2 regions of the Flavobacterium sp. CSZ genome follow, and region 1 is predicted to be linked to the other one. Evidence: riboswitches for the same ligand, from Rfam matches in the RefSeq annotation. Region 1 holds a riboswitch; the other holds the start of a gene.
What was found. Region 1 has a riboswitch for S-adenosylmethionine ahead of IRZ78_RS01860 (TlpA disulfide reductase family protein). Riboswitches for the same ligand answer to the same signal wherever they lie in the genome.
Positions count from the first base shown of each region.

Region 2: another riboswitch for S-adenosylmethionine. It lies ahead of IRZ78_RS07500 (alpha/beta fold hydrolase); the one in region 1 lies ahead of IRZ78_RS01860 (TlpA disulfide reductase family protein).

Region 1 is NZ_JADKPQ010000001.1:441,473-449,900, reverse strand. It holds gene IRZ78_RS01885 (DUF4465 domain-containing protein) at 1-660, shown strand, start outside; gene IRZ78_RS01880 (NAD(P)H-dependent oxidoreductase) at 752-1,282, opposite strand; gene IRZ78_RS01875 (helix-turn-helix domain-containing protein) at 1,441-1,809, shown strand; gene IRZ78_RS01870 (MgtC/SapB family protein) at 1,892-2,314, shown strand; gene IRZ78_RS01865 (hypothetical protein) at 2,501-2,641, opposite strand; SAM riboswitch class I at 2,909-3,008, shown strand; gene IRZ78_RS01860 (TlpA disulfide reductase family protein) at 3,263-4,243, shown strand; gene IRZ78_RS01855 (amino acid permease) at 4,445-5,905, shown strand; gene IRZ78_RS01850 (aminotransferase class V-fold PLP-dependent enzyme) at 5,969-7,462, shown strand; gene IRZ78_RS01845 (VOC family protein) at 7,883-8,326, shown strand.
Region 2 is NZ_JADKPQ010000005.1:92,206-100,633, reverse strand. It holds gene thrA (bifunctional aspartate kinase/homoserine dehydrogenase I) at 1-2,128, opposite strand, end outside; gene IRZ78_RS07500 (alpha/beta fold hydrolase) at 2,130-3,113, opposite strand; SAM riboswitch class I at 3,191-3,299, opposite strand; gene IRZ78_RS07495 (hypothetical protein) at 3,489-3,692, opposite strand; gene IRZ78_RS07490 (aspartate kinase) at 4,307-5,395, opposite strand; gene IRZ78_RS07485 (O-acetylhomoserine aminocarboxypropyltransferase/cysteine synthase family protein) at 5,620-6,924, opposite strand; gene IRZ78_RS07480 (hypothetical protein) at 7,038-7,232, opposite strand; gene IRZ78_RS07475 (TonB-dependent receptor) at 7,731-8,428, opposite strand, start outside.

The DNA of each region.
Region 1 (8,428 bases):
GCTACCTCTTCAGGTTATAATTATTGGGATGGTTTTATCGTTTCTAATGTAAATGATATTACAGATTACGGTTCTGGTTCAGGTCCTGGCGGATCTGATGGATGGGTGCCTCATCAATGGGGAACTATGGCCGGAAGCGGTTTTGGTACTTCTTCTACAATTGCAGCAGGAACTCCAGGAACAACTGGTGATCCTTATATCGTGGCGTATTGGTCAAGCTATTTAGATCCTAAAAATCCACAAGGAACTACTTTTAGCGAAAGCGTTTTTTCTAACTGGATTAAAATTGGAAACACAGGATTATACGAAGTGAAAGGATTAAAAATCAACATGCATCCATGGCCGTATTACGGTTGTCTGTACGGAGATGGATTCGCAAGAGCATTCACTTCAGGTGATTCTTTCAAATTATTAATTTACGGAGTAGCCGAAGACGGAACAATCACGAATCCTATTGTACATACATTAGCCAATCATACAGGATCTTCATTAGTAATGCCTACAGGATGGATAAACGTAAATACAAGTAATCTTCAGAGTTTAGGAGAAGTAAAATATCTTGTTTTCCAGATGAGTTCTACAGATTCAGATTTAGTTTACGGAATGAATACTGCAGCTTATTTTTGTTTAGACAAACTTTCTGTAAAACGTGTAGATTAAATACACTAATCTCATTACATATAAAAGCTGCAAGAAATCTTGCAGCTTTTTTTATGAATATTTCTTCCCCAATAAATATTCTTCTTATAAATTATAAAGCTTCCAGAAAAGCAATATACTCCTCCGTATTTTCTTCTATACTTTCAGCAGAAGGATTATTTTCAGCATTATAAAAAGCAAATAAAGGACGATAATTGGCTCTTACATAATTGAAGGTAACCTCAAAAGGAGTTGTCAGTTGTTCCAGAGTATATTTGTATCTTCCGCTTGCCCTATAATCCTCTTTACTAATACCCGCAGAAATCGCAAGTGCAATTTTTTTATTGGCTACTTTATAACCGCTTGTACTACCATAGGCCCATCCGTGCGTCAATACTTCATCCAGCCATTTTTTTAGCAATGGCGGACAATTGAACCAGTAAAACGGAAACTGAAATACAATCGTGTCATGACTTTCTATTAGCTGTTGTTCTTTTTCTACATCAATTTTTTCGTCAGGATACAAACTGTATAAATCATGTAAAGTATAGTGGTTAGGATATTTTTTTAATTCTTCAATCCATCTTTTATTAATTAAAGAATTTTCAAGCGTGGGATGTATTATAATTACAAGAGTTTTCATTGTATAACTATTAAAATTAGAAATGCAAAGGTCGCGCTGATAAACAAATACAACAATAAGGGGCGAATTAATCATATAGTGATAAATTAATCCCCATTGCTATTTGGTACAGAAAATCTTTTTTGTCTGTACTTTTGTATTTCTAAAAGGAATGAAATATGTATCAGCGAAAAATACCAATCGATTATAATTGCGGACTTAATGTGGCCATGGAAGTAGTGGGTTCTAAATGGAAATTTTGTTTACTGGACGAAATTTCAAAAGGAATAAAGCGGCCTAAAGATCTTATCAACGCTGTAAATGGTATTACAAAACGCGTATTGCAAAATCAATTGAAAGAACTTGAATTTCACGGACTTTTAGGAAAAACAATTTATAATGAAATCCCTTTACGGGTAGAATATTTTCTAACCGAATCAGGAGAATCCCTAATGCCCTTGATTGTGGCAATTGATAAATGGGGATTGGCATTTGCGCCTCAATTAAAAGCGATACTTGAAAATCAAATTCTTGAAACAGAAGTTTAGATTAGGAATTAGAATCCTGAAAATTCTTATATTTAATCTTAAAAAAAATAAAGATTTTTTCTAATCTTATAAAACAATAATTTTGAGTACAACAGAATTTTTTACCCGACTTGTAATAGCATTGTTCGCAGGACTAATTATAGGTTTTGAAAGGCAATGGCATCATAAAGAAACAGGACTAAAAACCAATATGCTCGTAGCAACAGGAGCTGCCGCTTTTGTATTATTGTCTATAAAAGTGGCTGCAAGCACACCCAATATCGATGTAACCCGTATTACCGCTCAGGTAGTTATGGGAGTCGGATTTCTGGGAGCAGGAGTTATTTTTAGGGAAGGGCCCAATGTACACGGACTAAATTCTGCTGCCACAATATGGTGCAGCGCCGCTATAGGTTGTATCGCCGCTTCAGGTTATTTTGCCGAAGCTTTAATTTGTACTTTTTTGGTAACTATTGTGAATACCGTTCTTGAACCTATAGAAAAGTGGATGAGGAATAGGAAGTAGGAGGAGAGAGAGAGAATAGAATAAAGAACAAAGAGAATAGACGGTAGATCAAAAAATAAAAATCTGCTCAATCTGTGAGAGAAAATATTTAAACATTTACAAACATAAATTTCACACCTTGTCTATGCGTTAATATTTAAATTGAAACGCCTTTTAACCGATCCTAAAAGCTATGTTCCTATGTGTTTAAATAATAAATAATGTTATTTTAAAAGCCTCTCCAATTCTAAAATAAAGTCCCCGGTCGCTTTTACCCACAGCGGCATCCAATCCTACGTTGATTTTTTTTTTGACTTTACCATTTCCGAAAGGAATTAAATAGGACACTTTTTTTTTGTTTTGAAAAGCATTTCTTAATAATGCAGTATATATTTTTAATCGCTAAATACCGGAAATTTTAAATGAAACCAGAATATTTTTAAGTGCATAACAAACTGATATTTTTATTGTTATCCCTTATTTTATTGAGGTTTTTTTGTCTTTTACAACTACTTTTGTTCTAAATTAATTTAAAATATTTTGAAAAATAAATTTAAACTCTACTAGTTACATAGAATTTATCTGTATATTTGCAGAGTAGAAAAAATCTACATGAACTTATCCAGAAAGACTGAGGGAGTAGGCCCGGTGATGTCTTAGCAACCTGTTGCCAAATAAGGTGCTAAATCCTTCCGCCAACGCGGACAGATAAGATAGATTTCATTAGTAAATCTGCGTAAGATCATTAGTATTAAATCACTTATTTTTTAGAATGAAAACTGAACAAATATTACCTGCCTGTCCCGAACAATGTAACTTATTTTCAAAAATAGAAAACCACCTCCTGGTTTTCCGAATGTACTACACATAACTTTTTTTAGATCCCTTTTCTTTTTTATCCATACAATAATAGACCATTTTAATACTGGTTCGGGAATTTCTATGTCCAATTTTTAAAAAACAAACCCAATGAAAAAAATAGTAGTATTTCTAGCTTTATGCCTTGGCGCAACAACAGCCCAGGCACAAGACGCAAATGTGCAGCTAAAAGGAACAGTTGTCGATACCGTGGCCCAATATGTTTACCTGCAAAAGTTTCACAACAAGATGTTTACCACAATAGATTCGGTAAAAGTTACCGCCGGAAAATTCAGTTTTAAAACGAAAGTTAAACTTCCTGAATTGTACGGATTAAGCGTAAATACAGCTGATTCACCACTATATATATTTCTTGAAAAATCTCTAGTTACGGTAAAATTAAGCCCTGTTAAGTATTATAGCACATCGGTTGTAGAAGGTTCTGCATCTCAGGATTTGTTTGATACTTACCGAAAAACAAAGGACATTGATATAAGTAAATTTATAACAGAACATCCTGGCTCTCTGGTTTCTTCCTATGTCTTGTACAGAAATTGGTCGTACAGATTAAGTCCGGAAGAGATCACAAAAAACATTGCGCTTTTAGATAAAAGTCAGCAAAATTCCACTTACGTGAAAGAACTTCAGGCACTTGTAAAAGTGCTTAACGGATTACAGGTGGGAAAAAAAGCACCGGATTTTGTCTCTAACGACCCCGAAGGAAAATCGGTTCGTTTTTCAGAAAACAATAAAGGATATACATTGGTAGATTTCTGGGCTTCATGGTGCGGACCTTGCCGAAGAGAAAACCCAAATATTGTAGCAGCTTACAAAGAATACCATGATAAAGGTTTTAATATCATCGGAATTTCTTTAGACAAAAAGAAAGAAAACTGGGTAAAAGGAATTCAGGACGATCACTTAGACTGGCTGCATGTTTCTGATTTATTATTCTGGAATAGTGCCATCGCAAAATTATACGGTGTAAGAGCAATTCCTGCCAATTATTTAGTCGATTCAAAAGGAATTATTGTAGCAAGAAATCTTCACGGAGACGAACTTCAGACTACGCTTAAATCACTTTTAAAATAAAGAACTACAAACCTGCACGGTTTTTAAAACTTTCGCAGGTTTTATAATTTGTAAAAACCGATTATTAAAACATCTAAATGTCAGAAAATATAGTTTTTCAAAACATTTTCTATCTGTTTTAGCATTAAACATTACCAGCAGAATAACGATTAAAACGCTATCAAAAAGCGAGGTAAACAAATTATTCTCAACAATAAAATTATGATATTAAAAAAATCAATAGAGAGATTAGTCTCAGAAAATGAGCAAAATGAAGGAGCAGGATTAAAACGTTCATTAGGCCCCATAAACCTTGTCGCGCTTGGAATTGGCGCCATTGTAGGAGCAGGAATATTTTCGCTTACGGGCATTGTAGCAGCCGAAAATGCAGGACCGGCAGTTATTTTATCTTTTATTCTTGCAGCAGTTGCCTGTGCTTTTTGTGCATTATGCTACGCCGAATATGCCTCGATGATTCCGGTTGCGGGTTCAGCTTATACCTATACATACGCCACAATGGGAGAGTTTATGGCCTGGATTATTGGTTGGGATCTGGTTCTTGAATATGCGCTTGCATCGGCGACCGTGGCCGTAAGCTGGTCGAGTTATGCAACCAAATTGCTGGCACAGCTTCATATCAATTTGCCTTCGGAATTAACCAGTTCACCATTCGATCCAGTAAAACTAGCCGATGGCTCAACTTTAAGTGGCGGAATCGTAAATCTTCCTGCCATTGTAATTGTAGCCTTGCTTTCGTTGGTTTTAGCAAAAGGCACTAAAGAATCAGCAACGATGAACAATTTGCTGGTATTGTTAAAATTAAGCGTAATTGTGCTGTTTATTGTTTTAGGCTGGTCTTTTATTCAACAAGTAAACTACCATCCTTTTATACCTGAAAATACAGGAGAATTTGGCCACTTTGGCTGGTCAGGAATCATTAGGGGAGCCGCAGTGGTATTCTTTGGTTTTATTGGTTTTGATGCCGTTTCTACAGCCGCACAGGAATCTAAAAATCCGCAAAAAGATATGCCAATCGGGATCATAGGATCGCTTTTGGTGGCGACTGTATTATACGTTGCATTTTCTTATGTTATGACAGGAATGGTTTCGTATAAAACCTTTATTGGCGATGCAAGTCCGGCGGCAACTGCTTTTGCGGTTACAGGATTTCATTTCTTAAACAGTGCTTTAATTATTGCAATTTTAGCAGGATATACCTCCGTAATTCTTGTCATGCTTATGGGGCAATCGAGAGTTTTTTACAGCATGTCTAAAGACGGACTTTTACCTTCTTTTTTTAGTGATATCCACAGCAAGTTTAAAACACCCTGGAAAAGTAACCTTTTCTTCATGGTATTTGTGAGCCTGTTGGCCGGATTTGTACCCATTTCAGATTTAGGACATATGGTCAGCATCGGAACCCTATTTGCCTTTTCATTAGTTTCATTAGGTATTATCATTCTACGAAAAACAAGCCCCGATGCAAAACGAGGATTTCGGGTTCCGCTTGTACCTTTTGTACCCATTTTAGGAATCGCAGTATGTGTTTTCCTAATGACAGGACTTCCTCTTGAAAGCTGGGAACGCTTATTTATCTGGATGGCCATTGGGATTGTTTTTTATTTTTTATACGGAAAACGACATAGCAAATTGAGAAAAGAGAAGAAACATTTAGATCAGTAATCTAAAAAGTTAAGCAAGAAATCAAAGTTTAAAAAAAGAAGTTAATTTAAAAATGAGATGGAAATGAATGTTATTGAGAAAACGAAACCAAGTCAGTTAGAGCGCTATTTTTCTAAGTTTAGAAGAAATACAATAGGAGTAAACCACACTTTCGAGTCGGCATATGGCACACAAAACTTATTGTATGCAGACTGGGTAGCCAGCGGAAGATTATACCTGCCCATTGAAGATATTATGCTCAATAAAATAGGCCCAATGATTGCTAATACACACTCTTTCTCGAGCGAAACAGGTAAAACGTCGACTTATGCCTACAATCATGCCAGACAATTAATCAAAAAGCATGTTAATGCTAACGAATCTGATGTTTTGGTGACAACCGGAACCGGAATGACAGCCGCGTTATCAAAGCTACAGCGTTTTATAGGATTGCGTAATGCTCATAACAGAGTAAGTAATGAGTTGGATCAAGCTGATAAACCTGTTGTTTTTATCACCCATATGGAGCATCATTCCAATCAGGTTTCCTGGTATGAAACCAATGCCGATGTTGTGATGGTACCTCCGGATGAAAATAATCTGACCGACCCAAAAATACTCGACGAATTGCTTCAAAAATACACCAACAGAACTTTAAAAATTGGTTCGTTTACAGCTGCTTCAAATGTTACGGGAATCATTACGCCTTATCATGAACTGGCCAGAGTAATGCATGAAAACAACGGATTCTGCTTTGTCGATTTTGCTGCTGCGGCACCTTATGTACCAATCGATATGCACCCAAAAGACCCTCAAGAACAATTGGACGCCATCTTTTTTTCTCCTCATAAATTCTTAGGTGGGCCTGGAACCTGTGGCGTTTTGGTTTTTAATGAAAAGTTGTATAAAAGTGAGGTTCCCGATAATCCCGGAGGAGGAAATGTAAAAATCACCAACCCCTGGGGAATATATCATTACAGTGATTCAATCGAAGTCAAAGAAGATGGCGGAACTCCGGGTTTTCTGCAAGTCATGAGAGCAGCTTTGGCTTTGAAACTCAAAGACCAAATGGCTATCGAAAATATTAAAAAAAGAGAAAAAGAATTGCTAAATCTCTGTTATAGCGAGTTTCAAAAGATTCCCGGTTTGTCTATTCTGGGAGATCTAAAAACAGAAAGAATAGGTTGTGTTTCCTTTTTAATAGAAGACATTCATTACAATTTAATCGTCCGACTTTTAAACGATCGTTTTGGGGTTCAGGTTCGTGGCGGCTGGTCCTGCGCAAGTACATATGCCCATTATTTATTCAATATCAATGAGGCACAATCCAACAAGATAACTGAAGATCTTCTTCAGAGAAACCAAACCAATAAACCGGGATGGGTACGTTTGTCTTTGCATCCCATCATGACCAACAACGAGGTTTTATTTATTTCTGATGCCATAAAGCAAATCGTTTTGCATCATAAAGAATGGCAAAAAGATTATCAGCACAATAGTGCGACCAATGAATATGAAAGTATTGTAAAAGAAGAAACGATAGAAAACGAGGTAAAAGAATGGTTTTGGCTGGAATAAATTTTCTATGATAAAAGGAAATCTTTTTTTAGGAGCTAATCCCGCTATACGTTACAATCTTTTGTGCCGAACACCGGCACAAAAGGATTTCCACGTCTATCGGGGCTCAATCATTTTCATAACAATATTTTCGTCCAGTTTGTCATCCTGAGGAACGAAGGATCACACAAGGAACTCGATAAAGATTGGCGACGTTCTATACGTTATTTCTAGTGTGAGCTCTCCTTAGGTCGAGATGACAAACGGCGCGATAGCTCCAGCGGAGCGTAATATTTATAGCCAATCAGAATGTAGTTTTCAATAGCTCCAGAGGAGTGACATATCATAGCAATGTATCTTAAAATGCGTTGGGATAAAATTATAGGCAATTAAACCAAAAACAATTTTTAAATCAGGTATTTACATCAAAAAACAATCACAATGAATAATATAATAGGATTTCATCATTTTGCGATCAAAGCACAGGATTTTGAAAGAACCGTGCAATTTTATAAAACCCTAAATTTTGAGGAAGTTCACAATTGGAGTCTACCCGAATTTAATCTGGAAAAGTGCGTAATGCTCAAAAACAAAGCATTCGATTCTTATATAGAAATATGTGACAATAACGCCGATTTTCCTACTCAGGGACGTAAAAGAAAGCAAGGAGATCCGTATGTCGAAAATTCAGTTTTACATATTTGTTTTACTGTTTTGGATGCCAAAAAAGCGTATGATGAAGCAATCAAAAATGGCGCAAAACCATTATCAGCAAAAGAAACTTTAGAACTTAAAAATCATAGAAAAGCCGTAACTGTAAATAATAGTCTGGTGTATAGTCCGAATGGCGAAGTAATTGAATTTCTTGAATCTGTGGTATTTTAAAACAGTAATTTCACGAATTAACACTAATTGGTTTGGGGATAATTTCACAAACTAAGCTGAGACATAAGTACAAAAAGTAAACACGAATTTCACGAATTAACA
Region 2 (8,428 bases), on a different contig from region 1:
GGTCAAATTCTTTTAGTTTAGTTAAGAAATCTGATACGTTTCCGTCACGTAAATGTTCCGGAATCAAATTCTGAATCGAGATTTCTTCAAACTCATTTTGTAAATCTAACTCTCTTGCCAGGATCAATAATTTTCTTCCCACATCATTTCCACATAAATCCTCACGCGGGTCCGGTTCTGTATATCCGTTATCAATTGCTTCTTGCAGAATCTCACTAAAAGGAGCATCTTTTGCAGAGAAATTATTGAATAAATAACTCAATGTTCCTGAGAAAACCCCTTTTATTTTAGTGATATTTTCACCTGATAGATGTAATAATTTAATCGTATCAATCAACGGTAAACCTGCACCAACATTGGTTTCATATAAATAATTTTTCTGATTATCTGCTAATGATTTTCTCAATTCTTTATAAAAGCCATAACTTAATGTATTGGCTACTTTGTTTGATGAGATCAGGTCGAAACTACTCTCTATCAACGAAATATAATTTTCTACGAAAGCGGCACTTGCTGTATTATCAATCGCAATTAAGTTTTCTAAATGGTGTTGGTTCGCGTAAGCAATTACATCATTTATGGTATATTCAAGACCTTCTTTTTGAATGTCATTTTTCCAGTTTGAAGTTACGCCATTTTTATTTAAAAGTAATTTTTTAGAATTCGCAATAGCAAAAACATTCAGTTTAATGTCTTTACGTTTTTCGATTGCTGCAGCAGATTCTAAAATTTGATTGATCAAAGTTCCACCTACCAATCCGTGACCGAAAATGGCAATGTTGATTTTTTTAGAAACTCCAAAAATCTCTCCATGAATTACGTTCAACGCTTTATTAAGTTCTGATTTTTTAACGACCAAACTCACGTTTTTACCCGTAACGGTATTGTTAAACAAAATTGGAACAATTTTATTTTTGATTAATGCGGTGTAAGGTTTATGAAAAGTACTTAAATCCTGCCCGATAATCGAAATTACCGAAACATTATCTGTTACCGTAATCTGGTTTACATCTTTAGAATAAAAATCATTTTCGAACTCTTTTTCTAATTCGATCATAGCCGTTGTTGCTTTATCTGTAGCCACAACCAAGCCGATTCCTCTTTCTGAAGAACCTTGCGAAATGATACTTACACTAATATTGTGATCGCCCATTACTTTAAAAATTCGGGCATCAACGCCGGATTTCCCAAGCAATCCGCGTCCTTCAAGATTTACCAATGATAAATTCTCTAAAACCGAAAGTGTTTTGATTCCTTCTTTAGCTGAATCTGATGTAATTAATGTTCCGCGGTTTTCGTGATTGAATGTATTTAAAATACGAAGCGGAATATTTTTTTCTAATAAAGGAATTATCGTTTTGGCATGAAGGATTGTTGCGCCAAAATTGGCCAATTCGTTCGCTTCATTAAAAGACAAAAATTCGATCTTTTTAGCATCAGCAACCAAATCAGGATTTGCTGTGTAAATTCCGTCAACGTGGGTGAAGTTTTGTAATTCTTCGGCATTCAAATAATTTGCAATTAATGATGCGGTATAATTACTGCCGTTTCTTCCTAAAGTTGTTGTATCGTTATTGTTGTTCGAACCAATAAAACCAGTAACAATATTCACCGTCGAACCGTTGTGCTCTTTGAAATAATTGACAACATTTTTCTTAGAAAGCTGCTCTAATGGCTGTGCATCACCAAATTTAGAGTCGGTTTTTAGCAATTCTCTTGAATCGACAAAATTAGCAGGAATTCCTTTTTCTTTTAAAATAGCCGTCAGCAATTTAGCCGAAAGCAATTCGCCTTTGGATAAAATCTGATCTTTTATTTTATTGCTGTAATCGCCAATTAAACTAACGCCTTCAAAAAGTTTCTCTAAAATATTAAACTCTTCAGATAAATCTACCTGCGGATAATCTGATATCTGATAGGCTTTAAAATTCTCAAATAATGGTTTGTAACTACCATTTTTAGCAGCAAGTTTTAAAATATATTCTAATTCGTCTGTTGCATTTCCACGGGCAGAAACCACAACTGCAATTTGTTCTCCTTGATTTACTTTATCAGAAATGATTGAAACTACTTTGTTAAGTCCTTCTCCGTTTGATAACGATTTGCCTCCAAATTTTAATATTTTCATTTTATTTTTCTATTGTTTCTGCCTTAAAAATATCGGCAAGTAAATGATCTAATTGTTTGTACTCGATTAAAAAAGCGTCATGTCCGTGAACCGAATCTATTTCGCTGTAAAAAACATTGTCTTTGAACTTCTTTAATTCCTGAAAAGTTTCGCGATTTTCTTTTGGTGTAAAAAACAAATCAGAGTTGATCCCGATAATATGAATCGCTGCATTTGTTCTGGACATTAAAGTTTCGAAATCGTCACTATTTCTGGTTATGTCTATGGTTTTGAGCAATTGGTTCATCAGTTTATAAGATGACAATTGATATCTCTTTTGTAATTTTTCGCCGTGATGCGCCAGCCAGCTTTCGATATTAAAGATCGAGAGATTGGTATTGATCGTACGCTGAAATTTTTCTTTGAATGATTCAGGAGAGCGGTAACACAACATGGCATGAATTCTGGCATCTTCGATAGGTCTTGAAGAATTGTTCAGGATTTGCTCTTGTAAATAACAATTAGCAATCATCCAGTCGGTCGATTTCCAGTCGGTCGCAATCGGGATTAAGTTTCGGGTAATATTAGGTTCTAATGCAAGGATTTCCCAGGCAATTCCTCCACCAACAGAACCTCCAATAATGGTGTGCAATTGGCTGATATTTAATGCCTCCAGACCTTTTATAAAAATACGGGCCATATCTCTTGTGGTGAAGTCCTGATAATTTTCGATTACAAACGAATCGTTTCCGTTTCCGGGAACGTCGAATGCTAATACGGTATATTTATGGGTATCGATTGTTTTTTCGTCGCCAATTAAGTCATTCCACCAGCCATTTTCGCCAGTAACCTGAGCGTTTCCAGTCAAAGCATGATTGACCAAAACAATAGGCGCGCTATTCAGTGGTACACCGGAAAGTGTAAAACTTAATGGCAATAATGGATATGATGCACCACTTTCTGTGATGAAATCTTGAATTATAATGGGACTTGGTATATTTTCCAATTTCAAATCTTTTTAATTTTGATTTGTATGTGGAAATATTAGAAAGAAAGTACTAGAGTGAAACTAGAAAATTCTTGTTGTTATCTTTCCACGTTTGGGCGTGGTAGAATGCAGCACCTTCTTCGATTTAACGAAGGGTTGCTAAGGATTCATCGGGTCTAATCCCTCGTCCTTTCTTTATAACATTTTCAATACGTGCTTGAACTTAAAGGTGCAAATTAACTACTAATTTCTTAAACAAACAAATTTTATCGAAACTGATTGCTTAATTTCTTAAACATAATTCAACCAAAAACTATTGTACGCAAAAAATTACCGAACAATTTGCCCAGTAAAATTAAGCAGGTATTCCCCTATTTTATGATACTTTTTGATTTAGATAAAAAGTGTTTCATTCTCTTTTGAATACATCAAAAATAATAATGAATTTGGCTCTTTTTTCTCTGCTATCTTATCTGCCTCAGTTATCCCGAATCTAGGATGTACCAATTCATTTGTTGGCGGCGGCGGATTGTTTCTTTTAGCTCTCAAGTTTTTCAATGTAGAAAACGTTTTTGTTATGTAGTTTAATTTGCTCATGATATTTAAATTTATGTTAGTTTACGTTTTATAATATTTATTATTTGTTTAATTTTTTGTTATGGCAACCAAATGGAATAAAAAAACCCTTTTGGATCACAATACCAAAAGGGTTTAAGTTTTATACAACTTATATATACTTTTAGTATCAACAGACGCGTACACAAATACGTGCGACATTAAACATCTTGTTCATCTGTAGGGATTTATTCATCTTGGATTTACTTGCTATTTTAAAAAATTCTTGCATTTGTTTTATTTTAATAAGCTTCCCGGAAACTGCCGAAATCTTTTTACTTTTATCTTCTTTTTTAATCAATTAAGAAATAAAGTTGTTTCAACTTTTGTCCCGATCGACATAACTATTTTCAGAATATTAAGTTTATTTTTCTGGTAATTTTGAGGTATTACAAATGTGCGAATATTTTTTCAATTATGCAAGTGAGGATCAGCAAATTAATCCTAAAAAACGTTAAAAAACATCTTTTTATCGTTAAAAAACATCTTACAAATTTAAGATTTAAATAATTGAGCGTTAAAACCTACAAAAAAATACGTAATGAACTTTCCTGTTTCATTATATCAAAGAACAACTAACTACTATTCGAAACCACTTACAGCCAAACTACTTCTTTATTTTTAATTTTTTCGGCTACTTTTAAAATGTCAGTTATTATCCCTCTTGAAATGGCCTGCTTACATGCCGAGGCGCTTTGAATTGCTATTGGAACATCGGCATAAGATTGGGTATAAATTTCAAAAATGGTATCTGACCCTTTTAACTGACCAATGGCTGACCAAACTGGTTCTGAAACTAATTTGACTTCTAAAGTATTTTTCTGCAAATCAAATTCACCTACGTATCTCAGGACATGATTATCTGCCTGGGCTATTTTGGCAATTTTAAATGATTTGTCGATGGCATCTTTATTAAGGATTCCGTTTTTCTCCAGATGTTCTTCTGTGATAAGCGAATTAATTTTTATATCAGAGAAATCAAAATCCTTCCCAATTTCCCTTGTCAGAATCAGTAGTTTTCTTGCCGTATCATTTCCTGATAAATCTTCTTTAAAAGTAGAGCGCATTAAACCTAATAAGCTTGCATCTTTTAAAAGGGATGAAAAAGTAGCTTCTTCGTTAGCAAATCTATTAAAGACATAACTCAGATTGTCTGAGAAAACTCCTCGGATCTTTGTGATTTTTTCTCCTGAATAATACAAATCTCTCAAGGTTTGCAATACCGGAAAACCTGTGTCTACTGATGTTTCATACAAAAATTCTTTGTCGTATTTTTTAAGATTCGCCCTGATTTCTTTATATAAATCAATAGGCAATGTATTGGCTTTTTTATTTACCGCTACTATATTAAATCCGTTCTCGATCAAAGTATTATAATGATCAATGAGCTCGTCGCTTGCTGTAGCATCAACGGCTATTAAGTTCTCAAATTCGTTTTCTTTGGCAAATTCAATAATATCCTGCACTTTAAACGGAACTGCCAATTCAAGAAAATTGGTTTCCCAGGCATATCCCACGCCTTCTTTCTCGAAAAAAGCTACTGTTGAATTTGTTATAATTGGAAAATGAAAATCAATGTTCTTACTTTCAAGAAAAAAATCCTGGCTTTCGATGATTTGATTGATCAAAGTGCTTCCGATATTTCCAATTCCAAAAAGGATGATATTTATTTTAAGCTTTGACATAATTTCTAATTTATTGGGGTTGATTAAACCATATAAGTGATTATAAGTTCATGTAATATTATCAACGCATATTATTTAGACGGTACTGCTGTGCGTCTCTACTAAAATGAACTTATAATCACTTATATGGTGAAATTTTTTATATTGAATTTCTTTTATAAAAAATCACCTCTAGCAGAACTCACGCTACTAAAGGCAATTTTTCAAACAAAAAACAAAAAAACCTAATTTTTATTAATACTGTATTGCGATTGGGTAACGCTTGCGAAAGCAGCCTGCAAATCAGCTATTAAATCCTCGATATCTTCAATTCCGACAGAAAGTCGAACTAAATCTTTTGAAACTCCCGTTTCTAATTGGTCAGCATCAGACAATTGCTGATGTGTTGTACTTGCCGGGTGAATAATCAGTGATTTTGTATCACCAATATTGGCCAAAAGCGAGAACAACTTAGTCTGATCGACTACTTTTTTAGCGGCATCAAAACCACCTTTTAGTCCAAAAGTGATTACTCCACTTTGTCCTTTTGGTAAATATTGCTGTGCTAAGTCATAATATTTGTTGTTTTTAAGACCTGGATAATTTACCCAAACCACCTCATCTTGTTTTTCTAACCAAGAGGCCAAAGCCAAAGCATTTTCGCTATGTTTCTTGATTCGGATTGGTAATGTTTCTAATCCCTGAATAATCTGAAAAGCATTAAACGGACTCAAAGCTGCACCAAAATCACGTAAACCTTCGATTCTTGCTTTTGCAATAAAAGCGGCATTTCCTAAAGCTTGATGATACACTAAACCGTGATATCCTGCAGAAGGTTCTGTAAATTCAGGGAATTTTCCGTTCGACCAGTCAAATTTTCCTGCATCGATAATAACTCCTCCTAAAGAAGTTCCGTTTCCTGAAATATATTTGGTTAAAGAGTGAATTACAATATCTGCTCCATATTCAATTGGGTTTAATAAATAAGGAGTAGCAACTGTATTGTCTACAATAAAAGGCACTTTAAAGTTTTTGGCTTCCGCCGAAATTCCTTTCAGGTCTAATACATCCAATTTTGGATTACCTAAAGATTCTACAAAAAAGGCTCTTGTATTTTCTTTGGCTGCTTTTGTAAAATTTTCCGGTTGAGAAGGATCTACAAAAGTGGTTGTAATTCCTAAACGGGGTAAGGTTACACTTAGCAAATTATAAGTTCCTCCGTATAAACTATTCGAAGCCACAATATGATCGCCCGCTTTTAGCAAAGTCAATAATGCTGTAGAAATTGCCGATGCTCCGGATGCTGTAACGACAGCTCCAATTCCGCCTTCAAGTGCCGCAAGACGTTGTTCTAAAATATCATTTGTTGGGTTATTTAATCTCGTGTAAATAAATCCGGCTTCGGCAAGACCAAATAAATTGGCTGCGTGATCCGAATCGTTAAATACATATGATGATGTCTGGTAAATAGGCACTGCTCTGGTTCCTGCATTTTTAGTAACATCGTGTCCTGCGTGTAGTGCGTTTGTTGCGAATTTTTGTGTGCTCATGATCTTAGTTTTTTAGATATTGTTAATACTATATATATTGTTATTGAAATTGATTTCCAATATTGTTATTTGAAATTGCAATTAAAATTGATTTTTGAAATTGTTATTGTTACTTATTGTAGAAAAAAATCTTCTCCTTCTTCTTCAAGGTTATACATTAAGAGCAGTAATGATTTTTGACTTTTTATAACAGCCTGCTCTGCATTTAGTCTTGTAACTTCTCTTGTTATGTCTTCGGATTTATTATTGCTTTTTTGAGAATCGTTTCTCAATAAATATTCTACTGCAATGGAGTTTAATGTTTTCATAATATAAAATTTAAAAGTGTTGAAATGAAAAAAGCCCTTTCGGATGGCTACCAAAAGGGCTTATAGTTCTAACTATAACAAAGATTTTATCTTTCACTTTTGGCAACAGCGATTTGGGATGCACATTTGCATCATCTCACAACATATCATCATATTATTCGCTATTGTTTTCATTTTATTTTATTTAAAAATTAATTGCTTTTTTAAACTCGACTAATTCGATAGAGTAAATATATAAACTATTTTTAGATCTACCAAATTAAATTTTGACAATTAACATTAATTTTTTATGAAGCCCTTTAAACACTGGTATTCATCTGTAAAAAAAATTAGCCCGCGGATTGTACGGATTGGAACTGGTTAACGCGGAATGTTTTTATTTTCTCAATACTTAAAAATTTAGCCACTCCCATAGCTATCAGTATAAAGGATTAAAATGATTAAAAAATCTGCGTTAATCCGTTTAATCCGCAAAACCCGTGGGTCAATCTTATATTTTTAGAATTTAAAACTTAGTCTGGCAAAACCAAATCTTCCGTTCAATCCAAATTGTGATACTGCTCTTGAATAAGCAAACTGATTTGCGTTTGTTAAATCTGTGCTTGGCGCAGGAGACAATGTTGGCGTTGTATTGGTAAAGGCCGGCGTTGAAGGATTGTTTCTGTCCGGATAAACATCTCCTATATTATTAAGACCAATTGTAAATCTGAATTTCTCATTGATTTGATATCCTAAAGATAAATCGGTAACAATTTTTGCACTGTATTCAGGATGCTCGTAAACTGATGATGATCCGTCTAAATTTACATCTGTAGCTCCCGGGTCAGTCACTTTTCCGAAATAACTGTTTCTCAGATAAATATCCAGTTTTTTGATACTAAAAGTCGTCATCAAATTCGCTTTTAATTTAGGAATCGCTTCTTCTAAATAAATACGACTTGATTCCGGGAAAAATGAATAAACATAAGGATCTCCACCTGCATCAATAATAGATTGAGGAACATTTAATTTTCCTACTCTTTTTGTTGTATTATAACTTAAAGCAAAATCGTTTCTAATGGTAAAATCCTGGATTACATCATATTTTTGAGAAATTACCACATCTATACCTTTTGTTTCAGAGTCAATTCCGTTTGTCCAGAATGAAGCTCTTTCAACACCTTTTAAGTCAAATGCCTGTTGAAACAATGTCAATG